One region of the Shewanella sp. Pdp11 genome, then DNA from elsewhere that is predicted to be linked to it. Evidence: riboswitches for the same ligand, from Rfam matches in the RefSeq annotation. Region 1 holds a riboswitch; the other holds the start of a gene.

What was found. Region 1 has a riboswitch for cobalamin ahead of AYJ58_RS07625 (ABC transporter ATP-binding protein). Riboswitches for the same ligand answer to the same signal wherever they lie in the genome.
Region 2: another riboswitch for cobalamin. It lies ahead of AYJ58_RS21030 (TonB-dependent receptor); the one in region 1 lies ahead of AYJ58_RS07625 (ABC transporter ATP-binding protein).

What each region holds. Positions count from the first base shown of each region.
Region 1 is NZ_CP015194.1:1,725,214-1,729,429, reverse strand. Features, by position in the region: gene AYJ58_RS07630 (FecCD family ABC transporter permease) at 1-810, opposite strand, end outside; gene AYJ58_RS07625 (ABC transporter ATP-binding protein) at 851-1,732, opposite strand; cobalamin riboswitch at 1,833-1,998, opposite strand; gene AYJ58_RS07620 (histidine phosphatase family protein) at 2,203-2,934, opposite strand; gene metH (methionine synthase) at 3,211-4,216, shown strand, end outside.
Region 2 is NZ_CP015194.1:4,785,492-4,789,707, reverse strand. Features, by position in the region: gene AYJ58_RS21040 (hypothetical protein) at 1-545, shown strand, start outside; gene AYJ58_RS21035 (hypothetical protein) at 750-1,418, shown strand; cobalamin riboswitch at 1,555-1,787, shown strand; gene AYJ58_RS21030 (TonB-dependent receptor) at 1,897-3,858, shown strand; gene AYJ58_RS21025 (hypothetical protein) at 3,918-4,216, opposite strand, start outside.

The DNA of each region.
Region 1 (4,216 bases):
CATATTGAGTCGCAACTTAGGCACATTCACCCCTAAGGTATGCGCCGTTTCATCCCCCGCTTGCAACGCCATGATCTGCCGTTTCATGCCTAAAATAATGAACAAACTCGCGCCAATCACCAGTGTCGGCAGCACTAATAAGGACCAACTGGCCTTAGCAAAACTGCCTAAACTCCAAAACAACACAGAAGCCGTCGCCTGCGGACTGGCGAAATACAACAACAAACTTGTTAACGCGCCAAACATAAAAGAGGTCGCCACGCCTGAGAGCAACATGCGCTCCACTTGGCTATTGAGCCCAAGGCCAGACAAGGCCAGCACTATCAGTACCGACAAACTGGCGCCAATAAAAGCGCCGAAGGGCAAGCTAAACCAAAGCAAACCCGACAAGGCACCCGAGCCACTAAAAATCCCCGAGTTTGCCGCCATGCCCGCATTATCAAAAAATCCAGAGCCTGTGAATATCGTCAACATCACCACAGCGCCAAAGGACGCGCCGGAACTAATACCAAACAGATAAGGGTCGGCCAGCGGATTGCGGGTCACAGTTTGCAGCACACTGCCCGCCAAGGACAAGCCCGCACCCGCCACAAAGGCGAGCAAAATACGCGGCAGCCTGAGCTCCATCACGATGCGCTCTGTCATGCCATTGGCTTGAGTGAGGTTGGCCATTTTATTGATAAACACTTGGATAACATCGATAAAACTGATGTTCGCCGCGCCAAAACTTGTGGCGGCAATGGGGGTTATCAAAGTGATTATGCCTAATGCGACCAGCATCAGTTGTTGTCTCGTCAAAGGTGTCACCATACGCCCCAAATGTGAGATGAAATGCTATTTACTCCCTGAATCATCCGCCCTCGCCTCGCTCAGCCATGTGGTGCGTTAAGTCATGGTAACCATAAAAGTAGCTGATCAAGGGCTTTTTATGTTGTGGATGGGTCGATACCTTAGCGCACACGCCAAACACATCGCCAATTCGCGCCTCGGTTAATACTTCAGTTGGCGTGCCCATAGCGCTGACTTCACCGTTATGGATCAACAACAAACTGTCGCACAGGGCGCTGGCTAAATTGAGATCGTGAATAGAGGCAATCACGCTGATGCCAAGGCTACGCACCAATTCGAGGATTTGGATTTGATAACGCACATCGAGGTGGTTGGTTGGCTCATCAAGGATTAATAGCTGCGGCTGCTGCACTATGGCACGGGCGATTAAGGCACGCTGCTTTTCACCGCCAGATAAGTGCTCGTACTGTTGATGCATCTTATGGCTCAGGCCGACTTTCTCTAGAGCCTTGGCTATGCGCTCGCCGTCACAGCTCGAATTGGTATCGAACATGCCCTTATGCGGTGTTAAGCCCATGCTGACCAATTGCTCTGTGGTGAGGTCAAAATAGTGCGGCGTGTCTTGCTGCACTACGGCAACTCGGCAAGCAAACGCCTTGGGCGATAAACGCTCAATATCTTGATCAAACAGGGTAATTTTGCCCTGAGTCGGGCGAACAAAGCGATATAAACAGCGCAGCAAGCTAGACTTACCCGCACCGTTTGGACCAATCAAACCCAGCATCTGCCCGGTAGGCAGCGCAAAGTTAATATTGGAAAGAATGGTTTTGCCATCGATACACCAGCTTAGCTGGCTGACATCAAGCGCGACCGTTTGGCTCGCTGATGGGCGAGTGTCGCTGTCATTCAAGGTATGGCTCGTTTGGATGGCAGAGAGTTTCACCAAAGTGGTGCTCCTAGCGAGTCCAAACCTGAATTAAAAAAGGTTATGCACATTGTCATCGGCTCCCTCGAGTCACCCGCTCGAGAACTAAGGCTGCACGCAGCGATAACAGAAATAGGCAGGTCTCCTGACTCGTCACTTTTTGTATTAAAAACAATATAAAAAGTCACTCACAGTTGCGGGCACAGTTCGGGCTGACTGACAAGCAGCTCCCCGATTCCCTATTATGTTGAGATTGATTTCAAGCCTTTGCAGTGTAAGCTGGCAATCGTTGCCACAGAACATACTCGCACCACTCAAAACTCCCAACACCTATTTCTGTGACGTCATCCGATACGCTATCGCAAGCCTTGCAAGGCCGCGTGCTTAGGGGGACGCCAGGAAAACGCATTATCCTATATTTACCTTAATAGGCAATCGACAATCACGCTGGTAAGACAAGAAAAATCTTCACCTTAGGCCGATGCATATCACTCGCAGCGTCCGCTCGGCCAATCTAAACGCCAGTAACAAACGCCGTGCTCATCCTGCAGCACAGTAATGCTCACCACGGCCGCCACGGGTAAATCGAGTTGACTGAAAAATCCCACCGCCCGTTCAACCCCAAGGGCGCGCGCCATTAGGTGACGGATCACCCCGCCGTGGGTCACCACCCATACCTTGGCAGCCAGCTCACCCGTACTCAAGCCCTTACCCACGCTAGCGCCCGTAACCTGCTCGGCGTTATCTGAGTCGATAATCAACCGTTTAAACTCGGCGGCGAGTATCTGGTCAATCGTCCCATTCACCCGCGACTCGAAACTAGCCATAGTTTCCCCATTGGGCGGCGGTGTTTGCCAAGGGTTTTGCCAATAGGCCGCTAAATGTTCGCCCGCTTGTTGATACAGTTCATCGAGCCGACGACCGTCCCAATCGCCAAAGTCGATTTCTTGTAAACCCGATAAAAGCTGCGCCTGCAATGGCCTTGACTCAGATACCAGCGCCGCCGTCGAATGCAGCTTGGCGGCAAAGGCTTGGGCAAATTCGGCGCAGCGGCGTGAGGTCGAGCTATAAATCGCGCTACACACGCTGGCCTGTGACTCAACTGCTGCCGACATTTGCTGCCAGCCCTTTTCGCTTAGAGGCACATCCACACGGCCGCGTAAAATGGCGCCGCCTTCACACTCGCCGTGGCGCAACAATAACAATCGAACTTGTTTCATATATGCCTTTTAAAAATCTTAGGATCTAGAATCTAGGTGCTAGGAACCAAAGCCTAGAGCCTAGAGCCTAGAACCTAGATTCTAATGCCTTTGACTTTCATCTTGCCCTGACAATCATAAGTCGCGTATTATGGACGTCTATACGTTTAAATGTCCAAAAGCATTTTATAAAAACAAGTATCCAAAAACAAATGTCGATAGACCAGAATAAAATGCTCTTTGCATAACAAGGGTCGATGCTTGGACTTAACTTAGCTGTATTTAAGGTAATTATTTATGACGATACCCTCAACCAAAGCCGGCCAGATATTAGCAGACATTCGCAAACAGCTTGCAGAGCGCATTCTGATCTTAGACGGTGCCATGGGCACTATGATCCAAGGCTACAAACTGGAAGAAGAGGACTATCGCGGCGAGCGCTTTAAAGATTGGCACACGGATGTCAAAGGTAACAACGATTTATTGGTGTTGTCGCAACCCCACATCATCAAACAAATTCACACCGACTACTTAAACGCCGGTGCCGACATCATTGAAACCAACACCTTTAACGCCACCACCATCGCCATGGCCGACTACGACATGCAGTCGCTGTCCGCCGAAATTAACTTAGCCGGCGCACGCCTCGCCCGTGAAGCCTGTGATGAAGTCTTTGCTGCCACAGGCATTCCACGCTACGTCGCCGGTGTGTTAGGCCCCACTAACCGTACGTGTTCAATTAGCCCTGATGTGAACGACCCAGGCTATCGCAACGTCAGCTTCGATGAGTTAGTGACTGCTTACAAAGAATCCACTAAGGCACTGATTGAAGGCGGCGCGGATATCATTATGGTCGAGACCATATTCGATACCTTAAATGCCAAGGCCGCGCTGTTTGCGATTGAATCCGTATTCGATGACTTATTCGGTCAGCATTCGAGTGACCTCTTACCTATCATGATTTCGGGCACCATTACCGATGCCTCTGGCCGCACACTGACTGGCCAAACGACCGAAGCTTTTTACAATTCCCTACGCCATATCAAGCCCTTATCTATCGGCCTTAACTGTGCACTTGGGCCAAAAGAGCTGCGCCCATACGTCGAAGAATTATCCCGCATCAGTGAGTGTTATGTGTCGGCGCATCCAAATGCGGGTTTGCCGAACGAGTTTGGCGGTTACGATGAAACCCCAGAAGACATGGCAAACGTGATTGAAGATTGGGCGCGCGAAGGCATGCTCAATATTATCGGCGGTTGTTGTGGTAGTACGCCTGAACATATCCGCGTTATTCGTGAAGCGG
Region 2 (4,216 bases), 1.9 Mb from region 1:
GTATCGATTGGCTCAAACAAACGGATATTAAAGGCGTGAACAGTATTGTCAGTGTTGGCACGGGATTTTTGTTGCTGCGTGACAATGCCGTACCGCAAATCCTGGTCGATGATAGTGACTACGCCTATCTATATGGTTTTCACTATGCTCAAGATATTCTCAATCGGTATTGGCAGGAGGGAAGCAAGATCATCCCAGGTTCGGCATCATTTGTATTTACCCGTCCTGATGGCAAAGTCGTGCCAGTAGGTTATAGGGCTAACCTAGAAAATGTTGAGAAGCTCATAGCGCGTATTCCACGATTAACTTGGTTAGCGAAGGCGGGTGAGGGGTATGTCGGGATCAGTGAACAGGGAGAGTGGGTCTCTTGGTCGATGAATAACGAGATGTTTGCCAAATCTCCGCTACCGCCTGCCGATTCGTTGGTAATAAAGCCGCTGGATTTTACCCCTGTTGCCCAATGCGAAACGCCAGAGCAAAGACTGGTGATTCTGAGTCAGGAAAGGCCTAAACCTGAAGTAAAAATGTGGTTATTTAGCGAATAGCACTAACCTTTTTACCGTTACTGTGCAGATAAACGGAATATTTCCCTGTTATTCAAGCCGTGATAGTGATTATTTCTTTTAAAGTGGCAGTTAATATAACTTTTTGACTGTTTTCAGCGAAGGTTCTTCGTTAGAATGCTGGGTGTTTTCTGTTCAATTTCATGATGTCGTATTAATTATAAGTGCGATACAAGGATGATAAGTATGAAATTAGCATTGTGTTCACCTATTGGATTGTTTCAAGGTGCCAGTGTGTTATTACTCTGCAGCTTAATTGGCTCAGAGCCAGTTCAAGCCACATTAGATATAGCTCGGAGCGAAAGCGGCGCTGCTCATACCCATGTATTGCCGGTATTTGGTCAGCAATTAGGGTTCAATCTGCCTGCGGGCTGGAAGCAGGCTTATCATGAGGAGCAAGCAGGCATGTTTATGGCAGAATATGTGCCTGAGCAGGAAGCATTAACCCAGTGGAGTGCACTATTTTGCGTGCAGGGCTTTAAGGATATGGCCGAGAGTATTAGCCCAGAGCGTTTTTTAGATGCGATGGCCCAGACCTATAAATCGACCTGTGACGGCGAAGTGGTGTACCAGAAGCTCGGCGACACTGAAGTTGATGGACACGAGGGATTTAGGGCTATTTTAGGCTGTACAGCCATGCCCAATATCCACAATGCCACGCAAGTGAATCCCAAAGCCTATGCTTCGATTCCTCAAGGGGAAATTGGCTACTATACGGTTGTCAGTGGCAATAAAGATTTGTATCTACTGCATAAGTCGATGCGAGGTGCCGTTTTTTCTGTCGATAAACCACCACTGCAGGCAGATAATAGCCAAGATTTTATCTCCGCTTTAGTCCCATTCTCCTTGAAGTAGACTGTAGACGTTCGCTTGAGTTTGATGGACTTTCATCCGTATAGACGTCTATAATGCGCGCGCTCAGGCTCTATAATGTGCTGAGCCTTAAGGGAGTATCGCTGTTTTATTGATGGCTGTGCCCTATGAATCAAATTTTTAGTCAACCTTCTGAGGTGCTTGCGTGCGAAAGCCGCGAGATAATCGGGAAGCCAGTGAAATTCTGGCACTGCCCCCGCAACGGTAAAAGGTGAGAGAAGACCGCGTTTGATTGGTGTGTTCAAGACAGAGCCCGATAGTCAGAATGTTAAAGGTCAGTCTCGCGTTAATTCTATTTTTACGGATTAACATAGCCTAAGTCCGGAGACCGGCCCTAAAGGTGTTTTTGAGATTTCGGTGGGCAGATCTCAAAATGCGATAGTCACTGTCAGTATCTTTTACTGAATGAACAGTATCGTGGCGCTAATGCCCCGTTTTCCTTGCAGGAGTTAAAGGTAAAATGGGAACAAATCCAACCAAAATCGCGCTGCTGATCGGTAGCCTTTGCAGTTTTTCCGTTATCGCGCCCGCTATGGCGGCTGACGCTACCAGCACAGCGAAAGTCGACGAGCATCTTGTCGTGATTGGCCGCTCTGACAATACCCCGTTAAATATTGCCGCGAATGTGAATGTGATTGACGCTGCGGCGATTGAAATGAGCGGTGCCACTAGTGTGACTGAGGTTTTACGCGGTCAAAGTGGTATTCAAATTTCAGATAATAACATCGGTACTAGTTTTGCGATGCGTGGCTTTAGCGCCAGCACTGCTGTGAATAACACGCTGATTTTACTTGATGGTCGTCGCCTCAATAATATCGATATCGCAGCTCCTAGTCTTAATGCCATTCCGCTTAACCAAGTCGAACGCATCGAAATTTTATCGGGTAGTGCGGGTGTGCTTTATGGTGACCAAGCGGTAGGCGGCGTGATCAATATTGTCACTAAATCCCCTGAAAATACCGGCGGTAGCGTACAGTTATCCGGCGGCAGCTTTGATACCTATGAAGGTCGCGGTGATGTGTCTGGCGCGATCAACAAAGATTGGCGTTACTTTTTCACCGGTAGTTACAACCAAGGTGACAACTATCGCAAACATAATGCTAACGAAACCGGCTCTATTCTTGGCCGCATTCAATATAAAACGGCCACAGACTCGTTCTTCGTTGAAACCAGCTATTACGACGATGACCGTGAAAATCCTGGCTCGCTTACTAAAGATCAATTTAAAGACAACCCACGTGACTCTGGGAACCAGAAGCAATATTCTCACGAAATGACCACTGCGGCGCGTACGGGTTACCAGCATCAGCTCAATCAAAACTGGGCGCTGGCGGCGGATTTAGATTACAGCGATACCTTAGTGTCTTCTTTTAATTGGGGGGCGAACAGCCATAATACACGCTCACTGTTGATGTTTAGCCCTAAAGCGTTAGCGAGCTACAGTACGCGTCAAGGTGAGCTAAACCTAGTCACAGGTTTAGACATTAGCCGTGGTAAGGCTGATTTTGACACTATGGCGCGCAGTAATGTGCAGCAAACACAAAGTGCTTACTTACAAGCCACTGTGCCATTAAGTCATACCCTAAGTTATGTTGTGGGTGGGCGATATGCGCGGGTGACCGACGAGTTAGTCGATCGCAAAGTTTATCCTAGTGGTATCGATTTAGATGAAGATGCTACTGCATTCGAGTTCGGCCTAAACTACCGTCCTAATACAGATCACAGATTCTATCTACGTGGCGATGAAAACTTCCGTTTTGCCAAAGTGGATGAGCAAGCTTATACCCCTAAAGATGTGTTTGGCTTAAAGCCGCAGACGGGCCGCTCCTACGAAGCGGGTTGGGATTGGACTCTCGCGAGCCAAACTCTACGAGTGAGCCTATATCGTCTCGATTTGGAAGATGAAATCGTGTTCGATCCTAGCGCGGAGACACCTCCAAATGGAGATTTTCAAGGCGCTAACGTCAATGCCGACGCTTCTCGTCGTTATGGCGCGAGTGCCGATTGGGATTGGCAGGTGACTAAAGCGCTGCAGCTCGGGCTAGAGTATAACTATATCGATGCTGAATTTACTGACGGTATCAATGATGGCAAAGAGCTGTCTTGGGTGGCAAAACACACAGGGCGCGGTTATGTCAGCATGGATTTTGCTGAGCATTTCCAGGTGTTTGCCGAAGCTATCTACACGGGTGATCGTTTTATTGAAGGCGATAACGGCAACGAAGGCGATAAGCTGGCAAGTTACGTGCTTGGTAATTTAGCCTTGAACTACAATCGTGATGCTTGGCTTGCCAGCCTGCGTATCGATAATGTATTCGATAAAGATTATGTCAGTGCAGGTTATTACGGTGGCGATTGGGGGGATAGTTATTACTCTGGTCGAGGCCGTGATATTCGTTTAACCCTTGGTTATCGTTTTTAATATCTGACTACATAAGCTATTTTGCAGCCTTTAAATGAATATAAAGGCTGCTTTTGCTATTATCTATTCTTAAATTGTTTATCTTGTTCTTCTTTATTTAGCGGTTTAATACCAAGATAATATTCATAGCTATTTTTATCATTATTATCGGCAGATATCTCATTTTTATTATTAACTTCTTTCGATGTGTTGTCTTCTTTGTTTGCATACATAGTTAATTTAGGCTTAGTCTGTTTAGACTTGGTCTCCTCTGCAGCTGACTTATTCGCTATACTTTTAATCTCTTCATTGTCAGTAGCGGGTTTGTCTTCTATCTTGCCAAATTTATAGTTAAAAATAGCATTGGTTTCTACTGTTT